DNA from 2 places in the Sodalis sp. RH19 genome. Region 2 is predicted to be linked to the other one. Evidence: predicted binding sites of a transcription regulator. Region 2 holds the regulator's gene; the other holds the start of a gene.
What was found. Region 2 encodes PhoB, which activates phosphate uptake and scavenging genes when phosphate is short. Its sites were predicted from a motif close to CTGTCATAAAACTGNCNNAT; they were not measured.
Positions count from the first base shown of each region.

Region 1 (5,680 bases), 630 kb from region 2:
GGCGCGCTGAAAAAGGTCTCCGGGTCGGCCTGCTCCAGGATGACGCCGCCGTCCATAAACACCACCCGATCGGCTATTTCGCGGGCGAAGCTCATTTCATGGGTGACCACCACCATGGTGATGCCGCTATGGGCCAGTTCCTGCATTACCTGCAGCACTTCGCCGATCATTTCCGGGTCCAGCGCCGAGGTCGGCTCATCAAAAAGAATCAACGTCGGGTCCGTGACCAGGGCGCGGGCAATCGCTACCCGCTGCTGCTGGCCGCCGGACAGTTGGGCCGGCAGAAAAGACGCCTTATCGCCCAATCCCACCCGCTCCAGCAGACTCTGCGCTTTGGCATGCGCTTTCGCTCGCGTCCAGCCGTGCACGGTGATCAGCGCCAGGCTGACATTATCCAGGGCGTTAAGATGGCCGTAGAGATTAAACTGCTGGAACACAAAACCGATATGGGTGCGAAGTTCACGCAGCGCGCGGCCTTTCAACGCCGAGGTGGGATGGCCGTCGATCAGGATTTCACCTCCGCTTACGGTTTCCAACTGGTTGATCAGGCGTATCAGGGTGGATTTCCCCGACCCCGAGGGGCCGCAAATCGCCACCACCTCGCCGCGTCCGACGCTGAAATCCACCTGGCGGATCACGTAGTGGGGGCCGAAAAATTTATCAACCTGGCGGAACTCGACGGCGGGGATGGCATGTGGGGCAGGGGTATCCGCCACCGGGGCGGCGGATGGTTGCAGATTGTCGTACTGGGATTGCATTGATTCAGCCTGATTATTTCGCTGTTATGGTAAACAGACGCGGTTGAGGCGATTTGGTCTGGGGTCCGAACCAATTATTATAGATGGAGGTAGCCTGGCCGTTTTTTTCCAGTTTCAGCAGCTCGTTATTAACGAAGGTGAGCAACGCGGTCTCGTCTTTTTTCACCCCGACGCCGATCTCTTCTTTACTCAGCAGCTCCGGCAGCACTTTATATTTGGCTTTATCCGGCGCGCCGTCGAGCAGGCCGGCGAGGATGGTGCTGTCCTGGGTGATGGCCTGCACGTTGCCGTTGCGCAGCGCCGTCAGCGCCAGCGGAATATCATCATAGGACAAGACGCGCGCATTCGGGAAACGATGATGCAATTCCTGCTCGCCGGTGGTGCCCTTTACCGCGCCGATACGCGCGTTGGCGTAACCGTCCAGTTTATCCGGCGAGTTTACCGGCACCAGGAACTGCTGCCCGGTGACAAAATAGGGAATGGAAAAATCAATGACCTTGGCCCGCTCCGGCGTGATGGTAATGTCGGCCACGATAATATCGGCTTTACCCGACTGCAGCAGAGGAATGCGGTTGGCCGGATTGGTGGGCACCAGCTCCAGCTTCACGCCCAGCGCGTCTGCCAGCGCCTTGGCAAAGTCCACGTCGTAGCCGACGATATTATGGGTTTTGGCATCGACGGAACCAAACGGCGGGTTGGAATCGAAGGTGGCGACACGAATAACGCCGGCCTGCTTGATATTGGCCAACTGGTCGGCATGGGCGGCAACGGAGACGATACTGCCTAACGCTAACACAGTCAGCAGCGATAACGCTGAAGGCCGGCTATTAATGAATAAGGCCATTTGCTTTTCCTTGATATAATTTTAATATAATTTAACCACTTCATGGGGTTATTCCATGGCGCTGGTTTTCTGCTGAGGAATATTACATAGGCAACGATAATTAACCACGTATAAAAAAGCATATGTTTATCACCACTAAGCATAAGAATAACTTATGACCTATCGGGCCTGTGGCCGGCGGGCATTTATGCCAGTGAACACGGGGCGCGGGCGCGGCACCGCGCGCGATTTAAATAAGAATAATAATTATTACTCAAGACAATAAGAAATGAATTGAAGCCGGTGGCGCGGGATATTTTATCAAACCGCAGCATGAGGATGTTTAATAAATAACCATCGCTGCGGCATTTTATCGCCGGGACAGGGGCGGCAGGCTAAACCGGCGGGCGCTATCACCGGCGCTGCAACCCCCGTCCGGTGCCAGGGGGTTAATTTGTCGCGGGAGCGGATAAGTTCAGTCTGCCGACGGTCTGCTCAAACTGCGCCTCATCGCCCTGCGGCAGTTTTTTGAACGACACCTTGCCGCGATACACGTCGGAGTCGATTTTAACGATGTTCGGCTGGGTGCTCAGGTTGCCGACGGCGACACAATAATTGGTTACCTGGCTCAGCGATGGATCCCAAATATCGGCCATTTTATTACAGTCATCAATCCATAAAAATTTATCCCGGGCATTCAATTTCGCCAATTGCTGTTTTAACGGTGCGGATAAATACACGTCGAACATCGGCTCAATATTATTTTTATCAATTTTTAAAATCAACGGTATTTTAAATTGAACGCCGGAAAAGCCGATGGTTTTGGCATTTACATCAATTTTATATTTTTTTATCTTGGTCGGGAAATCCCACTGCCGGATAACATCCGGTATCCATGCGGTTATCTTATCATCGAGATTTAAAAAATAGGTTGATAACGATGTGGAGGATAAACTGCTCCGGCCCAGGCCGATATAGTTATCGCCCCCCAGCACATCCAATACAGTCGCGCCGTTATCCAGCGTGCTGCGCTTAACATTACTGACCTGGGGCTGCTCCTTGTCGCCGCGCAGGATAAAGAACAGATCCTTTCTGTCGTGCTGATTTAAAATATCATAGGCGGTATTGTTCATGGCCAGGTGATCGGAAGACACCACGATCACCGTGTTTTTGAAATAGCCCGATGCGCGGATTTTTTTGATAAGCCCCGCGATATGCTCCTGGCTGCAGGCCACGGCGCTTAGGGAGCTGTTTTCCATATTGTCATACGCATAGGAGCGATTGGTGCAGGATCGCGAAATATATCCGTCCGGATGATGGGTGTCGACGGTCAGCGCAAATAAGGCAAACCGCTGTTTTTGTTGCGACAGCGCAATAAATTTATCATAGACCAGATCCAGCAGGGTATCGTCATACCAGCCCCACTCGTTGCGGTAGTCGGGATCCTTGACCAGTCCCTTAAGCTCCTGGAAACCATAGATATGCTCAAAACCATGGGACTTCAGGAACAGGCCTTTACCGGCAAACGCCATATCGGCCCCCTGGTAAAAATAGGTATCGTAACCGGAAGCCTGCAGTATATCGCCCAGGCAAATATCATGGGGGTAAAAGGTCGATAACGAACTTGAGGCATTGCCGTCAAAGGGGGCGAATAACGGAATGCCGCACTGCGACGCCACCATTCCGGCAATGGTGTAGCCGGTGCCGGGCAATTGGGTAGTATTGCTGAAATCTATAGCATCGTTTTTCTGACTGTTAAGCTCGGTGGTTAAACCGGCAAAGGCGTCCTGATCGAAATAGGTTCTTTCCAGGCTTTCGGCATAGATATAAATAAGGTTGGGGCTGTCTTTCGCCAGTGTTTTGGACGGGGTTCTGTAATAGGTATTAAAGTCCGTATCGCCGCTTGCCAACTGGGATTTAACCAGGCCGGCAATTTCACCGCTGGCCGGCGTGGCAATCACGGCGACCACGGCCAAAACGAGAGCCAGCAGGCCGTAAGCCGTACGGCCGCCGCCGGCTTTTCTGAATAGCAACAGCCATGACATCAGGCTGAACACCAGCAGGGAAGCCAGGATGAAACCGGCAAAGGGCAGGATGTACTTGCCTAATCCGGCGCCGGTTAAACTGCTGGTCAGGGTATACAGCACCGAATCATTGATGCCGGCGCCGGTAAAATAATTACTGGCGACCCTGACTAAATTAAGCAGAATATAAATACCTAAAACAAACAGCACTAATGAAAACAAATATTTATTTTTTTTGGCTTTCGTTGAATAAATAATAACCGCCGCTATAAATAATACTATCGACAGGGTTTCCGCTGACATTGTTCTCCCTCCATCGGGCAGTAAGGGAAATACCTCCGGCTATAGCAGCAGCGTTTCAAGGCGGTCTTCCGGTAAGGGATGGGTGATAGTTATCTGTATAGCAATTAATCCGCTACGGCGCGAGATTTCATTACCGTTTTGTGACAAGCCGCGCCGGCGGGTGGTGCGGGTAAAAAGAATTGAACGGCGAAATACAAGAAATTATTTTTTTAATCAATTGATTTAAAACAGTAAAACTTCACCGCTCGGCTAAAAAGCAGGAGATGAATTCTTTTTGCGTTGACAAAAAGTTACATTTTTTTTACAGCGGAAAGCCCGGTGGGCGCGGGGAAAACGACGCAGCGGCCCTCATATCCGAGAGCCGCGCTGGCAGGGGTTTATTTAGGCAATGAATAGGCCTGGCGCGCCAGGAGCTTCCAGGCGCCCGCCGCATTTTTCTGCCATACCTGCATGACGCCGATTTTCACTTCGCCCGGCTTGCCGCCGTCTGCGGTTTTCGCCTGCAGGATATGCCTGACGATGGCCACGTCGCCGTCGACCTGCACGGTTTGGTCTTTGAGATCCAGCGTCAGGAATTTGGATTGACCGGTGACGATGGCATCGACAAATTCGGCGTTGTTCTGGATTTTACCGCTGGAGTGGCCGTAGCTCAGCGTCGGCGCGCCCACTTTCTCCAGATCGGCTTTCTTGGCGCTGACCATGGCCTGACGCATGGTTTCCACCGCCTTGGTTACCGCCGTGGCATCGGCGCTTTGGGCGAAACAGCTGCTGCTCAACAGCAATGAAAGAAGGGCCGCGCCTGCAATTTTATACATGGTTATTCCTTACCAGTGACATCGTTAAAGAGGGGCAATGCTAACCAATTTCATGAGGTTACCGTTGTGACTGATCTCATGTATTTCAAAAAAAATAGTTTTTATTTATTTTTAATAAAACATTGTTTTGAAATTATCTCAAGCAATTGTCCGCGGAACATTGTGCGGGATGGCGGCAAGCGTTTCAATGTGATTAAACTCACAATTTTTGGCATTAATAAATTATTACTACCACGGCAATCTGTGCCACCGGGTGTAAACCCCTGATTGACATTGCGTGGCGGTCATAGCAATCAGAAAAGATCAAAAAACTCGGAAATTATTAAAAGCACGGGATTTTTGCGGGGCAGGGGAAATTTACTGAGTGGAATGATGGCGTTACACACAGCACAAAATCAGGCCGGCAATTGCCGGCCCTCACCCTGATGTGTGTTCTATTCTTATAAAGTGTTTAGTTATTCTAAACAACTCTGATGTTAAGTGATGCTAAACAGATTATCAAGCTAACTTTACTCATATTTGAAGATGATTCCAAAACGCCTGAAAGAAGCCCGGCACAGGGCCCAGCTGACACAGGAAAAGCTGGCGGTCATGGCTGGCATCGATGAGTCCACCGCCCGTTCCAGAATTAGTCAGTATGAAAATGGGATATATCGTCCCAATTTTGAAACCTGCTGTGCGTTTGCCCGCATCCTGAACGTACCCGAATGCTATTTCTACACGCTGGACGATGAGTTTGCCGCCGCGCTGCTGGCGCTGTATGTCTCGCACGCGGCATCGGCCAATATGCGTCTGGCGTCGAATGAAGGAGAAGAAGAAAAAGAAGAAAAAGAAGAAAAAGACGCTGCCGACTGGCAAAAACGGGGTTAAGCCTACCGCCGCCAGGCCATCTTAGACCTAACCCTTTCCATTGCCGTATCGAGGCGTAGCAACGTCTCGCAGCCGCCATCCCGCCCC
Region 1 covers NZ_CP178734.1:2,613,336-2,619,015, reverse strand. Annotated here, with positions in the region: gene ACL2XF_RS11745 (amino acid ABC transporter ATP-binding protein) at 1-758, opposite strand, end outside; gene ACL2XF_RS11740 (ABC transporter substrate-binding protein) at 772-1,602, opposite strand; gene opgB (phosphatidylglycerol--membrane-oligosaccharide glycerophosphotransferase) at 2,031-3,908, opposite strand; gene ACL2XF_RS11730 (nuclear transport factor 2 family protein) at 4,286-4,723, opposite strand; partial or broken gene ACL2XF_RS11725 (helix-turn-helix transcriptional regulator) at 5,249-5,494, shown strand.
Region 1: a site for PhoB is predicted at 4,036-4,055, ahead of opgB (phosphatidylglycerol--membrane-oligosaccharide glycerophosphotransferase). Genes of this name have one in related genera too.

Region 2 (5,680 bases):
TCACCGCATCCTTCTCCTGGGCATTCAGCGCCAGACGGGCGTCGAGCCGTTGCCATTCGCCATCGGCCTGGGCAAGGGCGTCGCGGGCCGCCTGCAGCCCCTGGTTGTCCTGTTCACGCGCCTCCAACTGCCGGGCCAATGCCTGCTCATGCGCGTCCTGCTCAGCCAGCCAGGCGGCGGCGTGTTCGCCGGGCGCCAGATCCAGCCCGGCGGCGGCCTGTCGCCAGGCGTCGTCCAGCAACGCCAGTTCCTCTTGCAGGCGTACCTGTTGCGCCGTCGCCTGGCGCTGCTCCTGCTGCAGCATCTCGAGACGGGTAAACGCCGCCACCACTTCGGCCTTAAGCCGCTCCACCTCCGGCAGCAGTTCCTGCCGCCGCCGATCGGTGTGTTGCGGCTGCAGGTCCTGGTATAGGGCGATGCCGGGATGCTCGGTGGCGCCGCATAGGGGGCAGGGATCCCCCGGTCGCAACGCTCCGCGCAGTTCTCCGAGCGAGACGATATGCATTTCCAGGCGATGGCGCGCGGTCATCTCGTCCAGCAGGGCGGACTTATCCGCCTCGGCGCGCCGCAGCGCCGCCAGCGCGGCGGTAATAACGTCGCAGTCGCGCCGCAGTTGATCTTCCCGCGTGCGGTTGGCCGCCAGATCGCGGCTTACACGCTCCATTTGCGGCAGCAGGGACGACATCAGGGCGCGCCGGCCGCGCTGCTGCTGGCTGTGCTGCCAGTCGGCGCGCAGCGCGGCCAACGGGAACCGGGATTCCTGCTCATCGTGCAGGCCCTGACGTTCCGCCAGCTGCGCCGTGAAGGTCATTACCCGCTGCCGGCAGGCCTGCGACGCGCTGAGTTCCTTCTGGCGCGCAATATCGAGTTGTTCAAGTTCCCGCATGATTTGCGCGTCTTGCCGGGCCAGTTCGTCGATGTCGCGCTGTTCGCGCCGGCGGCGGGCAAACAGCTCGCGCCAGAGGGGGAGCTGCCCGCCCCATTGCCGGCAGACGGCATGCTCAAGCAGATAGCGGGCGACAAGCTGCGCCTGTTGCCCGGCCTCCTGATGTTGTTGTTGTTTCAGCGCCTGCAGCGCCTGTCGTTTCCGCTGCTGTTCCGTTTGGGCTAACCGCTGTTCCTCCTGTTGCGCGGCCTGTTGTTCCAGCCCGGCGATTTTCTGGTCCAGCGGCACGAGATGGTCGTTTATCAACTGCTGTTGCGCCAACTGATGCCGGGCGTGCTGCTCCCAGCGCGAGCGGGCGGCATCCGCCTGCTCGCGCAGCGGTTGCAGCGCCTGCTGGCTTTGCAGCTCCACCGCGCAGGCGCGGGCGAGCTCCTGCTCAGCCCGTTCCAGGTCCACGGCGCTGCGTTGCCGATCGTCGAGCAGGGGGCGCAGGGATTCCGCCGGTTCGCCGCGCGCCAGTCGCGCCAGCGGCGCCTGTGCTTCCTGCGCCGCCGCCTGCGCGGCCTGGCGCTGGGCCTGTGCCTGCGCCAGGGCGCCGGTCAACTGGCGCTGCCGCTCCAGCCAGGCGTGATGCCGTTGCGACTGCGATTGTTCGGCGTTCAGCCGGGCCTGCTCCAGGCGCAGGCTATCCAGCTCGGCGTCAAGTTCCCGCAGTTGGGGTTCGCTCAATAGTTCGATGGCGGCGGCGCGCGTACGCAGTGCCTCCAGTTCCCCGCGCACCGTTTTATGGCGTTCGAAAATTTCAGCGGAAATGCGGCCGTAGATATCGGTGCCGGTCAGTTCCTCCAGCAGTTCGGCGCGATTTTTCGCATCGGCGTTTAAAAATGCGGCGAAATCCCCCTGCGCCAGCAGCACCGATTTGGTAAAACGCGCGAAATCCAGGCCGGTCAGTTCGGTGGTCAGGCGCAGCTTATCGCTGATTTTATCCGCCAGGATGGCGCCGTCGGCCAAACGCGCCAGTTCAACCCTGGCGTTTTGCAGTTTGCCCTGCGGGCTGTTTTTCGCCCGGCGCTGGCTCCAGAAGGCGCGATAGCCCACGCCCTTGACCGAAAACTCGACTTCCGCCAGCGATTCGGCGGTAAGCCGGGTCATCAATTCCTGGCCGGGCAAGGCGTCCAGGCGGGGCGTGCGGTGATACAGCGCCAGGCAGATGGCGTCAAGAATAGTGGTCTTGCCGGCGCCGGTGGGACCGGTAATGGCAAACAGGCTGGCGCGGTCGAAGGGGTCGGCGGTAAAATCAATTTTCCACTCGCCCCTGAGCGCATTGATGTTTTTCAGCCGCAGCGTCAGGATTTTCACCGGGCGTCTCCTTTGGTTGCGGCATCCGGCGCCGGCGGGTTTTCCGCCGCGGCGCCTTGCTGTATGTCCGCCGTTACCTGGCGATAGAGCAAGCGTATGGCGTCCAGGTTCTCCGGCGCGGGGGAGGGGATCAGCGCCAGGCGCCGCTCAAACACGTCCCCGGCGCTCAGTTCGACCAGCGTTTCCCGTTGCCGGCGCGCCAGTGCCGACAGCCGCTGCTCGCGGTTACGGCGCAACAGCACGATTTCCACCGGCAAATCGGCCGCCAACTGCTGGATACGCTGCTGGATATCATTCAGCCAGGCGTCTGTCACCACCTCGATATCCAGCCAGACGGGCGAGGGCCCCGGGTAATCGCTAAACGAGCGCAACTGCGCCTCGATGTCCGCCAGGTCGCCTTTTATCAGGCGCAGGGCCTGGGTCTCCGGGATCAAAACCGGGGAAATGTCCGCCACGCCCCCGGCGTCGAAACTGACTATATTGATCTGCTTGGGCTGCCCGGTTTCATCAAAACTCAAGGCGATGGGCGAACCGCAATAGCGGATATGCTGCTGTCCGCCCACGCACTGCGGGCGGTGGATATGGCCGAGGGCGATATAATCCGCCGGCGGAAACAGCTGGGCGGGAAACGCGTCCAGGCTGCCGATATAAATATCGCGTACCGAATCGGTGGTGGCGGCGCCCACCGTGGTCAGGTGTCCGGTGGCGATAATCGGCAACCGGCCGGGCAACTTGGCGCGCAGGGCCAGCGCCCGGTCATATAGCGCCTGGTAATGTGCGGCGATGGCGTCCATCAGCGCCCGCTGTTTATCATCCCCCGATTCTCCGGCGCGGCTGGTCAGCACATCCCGCGGGCGTAAAAAGGGGATGGCGCACAGTATCGCCCCCGGCTTTCCACTACGATCGTTAAGTACAAAAACCGGTTGCCCGCCGCTGTCTTCGCGGTCGCCGTCGGCGTTGTCGTCATCGTCCCGGGCGCCGAACCCGCCGCCGGCGATAACCCGGGTATGCATGCAGGCCAGCAGCGCCCGGGATTCGTTCAATGTCGCCACCGCGTCATGATTGCCCGCCAGTATGATCAGCTGGCAACCGGTCGGCTGCAACGCCACCACGAAACGGTTGAACAGTTCGCGGGCATAGCTGGGCGGGGTGCCGGTATCAAAGATATCGCCGGCCACGATCACCGCGTCGATATCCCGTTCTGCCACCTGCGCCACCAGCCATTGCAGGAAGGCGCGGTGCTCCCGGGCGCGGTTTTTGGTGAAAAACGACTGACCCAGATGCCAGTCAGAAGTGTGAATGATCCGCATGACGCTCCAGCCAGAGTGTAAAAGTCAGGGCGAGAGTATAAACCTTACCCCGGGCGATGCCGACGTAAAGCTGTTAATTTGGCAACCCGGGACGAAAAAAAACCGCCATCCGCTATGCTTCTGGCACGATGGGCTGATTTTAATAAATCTGTCATAAAAGTGACGCATAATGCCCGGGCACGTTAACCGCAGAGATTAATGGCAGGAAAAAATGGCAAAACGCATATTAGTCGTGGAAGACGAAGCGCCGATTCGTGAAATGGTGTGCTTCGTACTTGAACAGAATGGCTTCCAGCCCATCGAAGCCGAAGACTACGGCACGGCGGTCAGCCGTATGGCGGAGCCTTATCCGGATCTGGTATTGCTCGACTGGATGTTGCCAGGCGGTTCGGGAATTCAATTTATCAAACATATGAAACGCGAGGTATTGACCCGCGATATTCCGGTCATGATGCTGACCGCGCGCGGCGAGGAGGAAGACCGGGTGCGGGGGCTGGAAGTGGGCGCCGATGATTATATCACCAAACCGTTCTCGCCCAAGGAGCTGCTGGCCAGGATCAAGGCGGTGATGCGCCGTATTTCGCCGATGGCGGTGGAAGATAAGATTGAGCTGCAGGGCTTAAGCCTGGATCCGTCGTCGCACCGGGTAACCTCCAACGAACTGGCCCTGGAGATGGGACCGACCGAATTTAAACTGCTGCACTTTTTCATGACCCATCCCGAGCGGGTATATAGCCGGGAACAGTTGTTAAATCATGTCTGGGGCACTAATGTGTATGTTGAGGACCGGACGGTTGATGTGCATATTCGCCGCCTGCGCAAAGCGCTGGAAACCGGCGGTCACGATCGGATGGTGCAGACGGTCCGCGGCACCGGCTATCGTTTTTCCGCGCGCTATTAGCGCGGTATAAGGGGAGCTCTGCCGGTGCTGGAACGTTTATCCTGGCGTAAGATTTTGCTGGAACTGGGGCTGTTTTGCCTGCCGGCCCTGCTGTTGTCGCTTTTTGTCGGCCACCTGGCCTGGCTGTTGGTGGCGGCGCTGCTGGCCGCGCTGGTGCGCAACTATTATTACCAACTGCGGCTGTCCCGCTGGTTATGGGTCGATCTCCGGCATACGCCGCCGGAAGGGCGGGGAAGCTGGGAACCGCTGTTCTATGGCCTGCATCAGATGCAGTTGCGCCACCGGCGGCGGCGGCGTGAACTGGCGACATTGTTCAAACGCTTTCGCAGCGGCGCGGAAACCTTGCCTGATGCGCTGGTGATGTTGACCGACGACGGCCATATTTTCTGGTGCAACGGCCTGGCGCAGCAGCTGCTCGGGTTTCGCTGGCCGGAAGACAACGGCCAGCATATCCTTAACCTGCTGCGCTATCCCGAATTCAACAGCTATATCCAGGGCCAGTCGTTCGAGCGCCCCTTGACCCTGCTGCTCAATAAGCAACGTTACGTTGAATTCCGCGTGATGCCCTATACCGACGACCAGCTGTTAATGGTGGCCCGCGACGTGACCCAGATGCGCCAGCTGGAAGGCGCCAGGCGCAACTTTTTCGCCAATGCCAGCCATGAACTGCGTACGCCGCTGACGGTGTTGCAGGGATATCTGGAAATGATGAACGACCAGGATATGGATGAAGCCATGCGCGCCAAGGCCATCCACACTATGCAGGATCAGACGCAGCGCATGGAGCGCCTGGTCAAGCAGTTGCTGGTGTTATCCCGTATCGAGGCCGCGCCCCAGGGCGAGGTCAATGAACGCGTCGATATTCCGGCCATTCTCAAGCGCCTGCAGCAAAGCGCCGGGGCGCTCAGCCAGGAACGGCATGAGATCGTGTTCCGGGTTAATGAACAGTTGCTGGTGCGCGGCAATGAGGATCAGCTGCGCAGCGCGATGTCGAACCTGATATACAATGCGGTCATCCATACGCCGCCGGGCACCCGCATCGAGGTGTGCTGGCAGCGTACCGCTGAGGGCGCGCAGTTTCAGGTCAGCGATAACGGGCCGGGCATCGCCCCAGAGCATTTACCGCGCCTGACCGAGCGTTTTTACCGGGTTGACAAAGCCCGTTCGCGCCAGACCGGCGGCAGCGGCCTTGGGCTTGCCATCGTTAAGCACGCGCTCGGCAAT
Region 2 covers NZ_CP178734.1:3,241,038-3,246,717, reverse strand. Annotated here, with positions in the region: gene ACL2XF_RS14755 (AAA family ATPase) at 1-2,245, opposite strand, end outside; gene sbcD (exonuclease subunit SbcD) at 2,242-3,555, opposite strand; gene phoB (phosphate response regulator transcription factor PhoB) at 3,767-4,456, shown strand; gene phoR (phosphate regulon sensor histidine kinase PhoR) at 4,481-5,680, shown strand, end outside.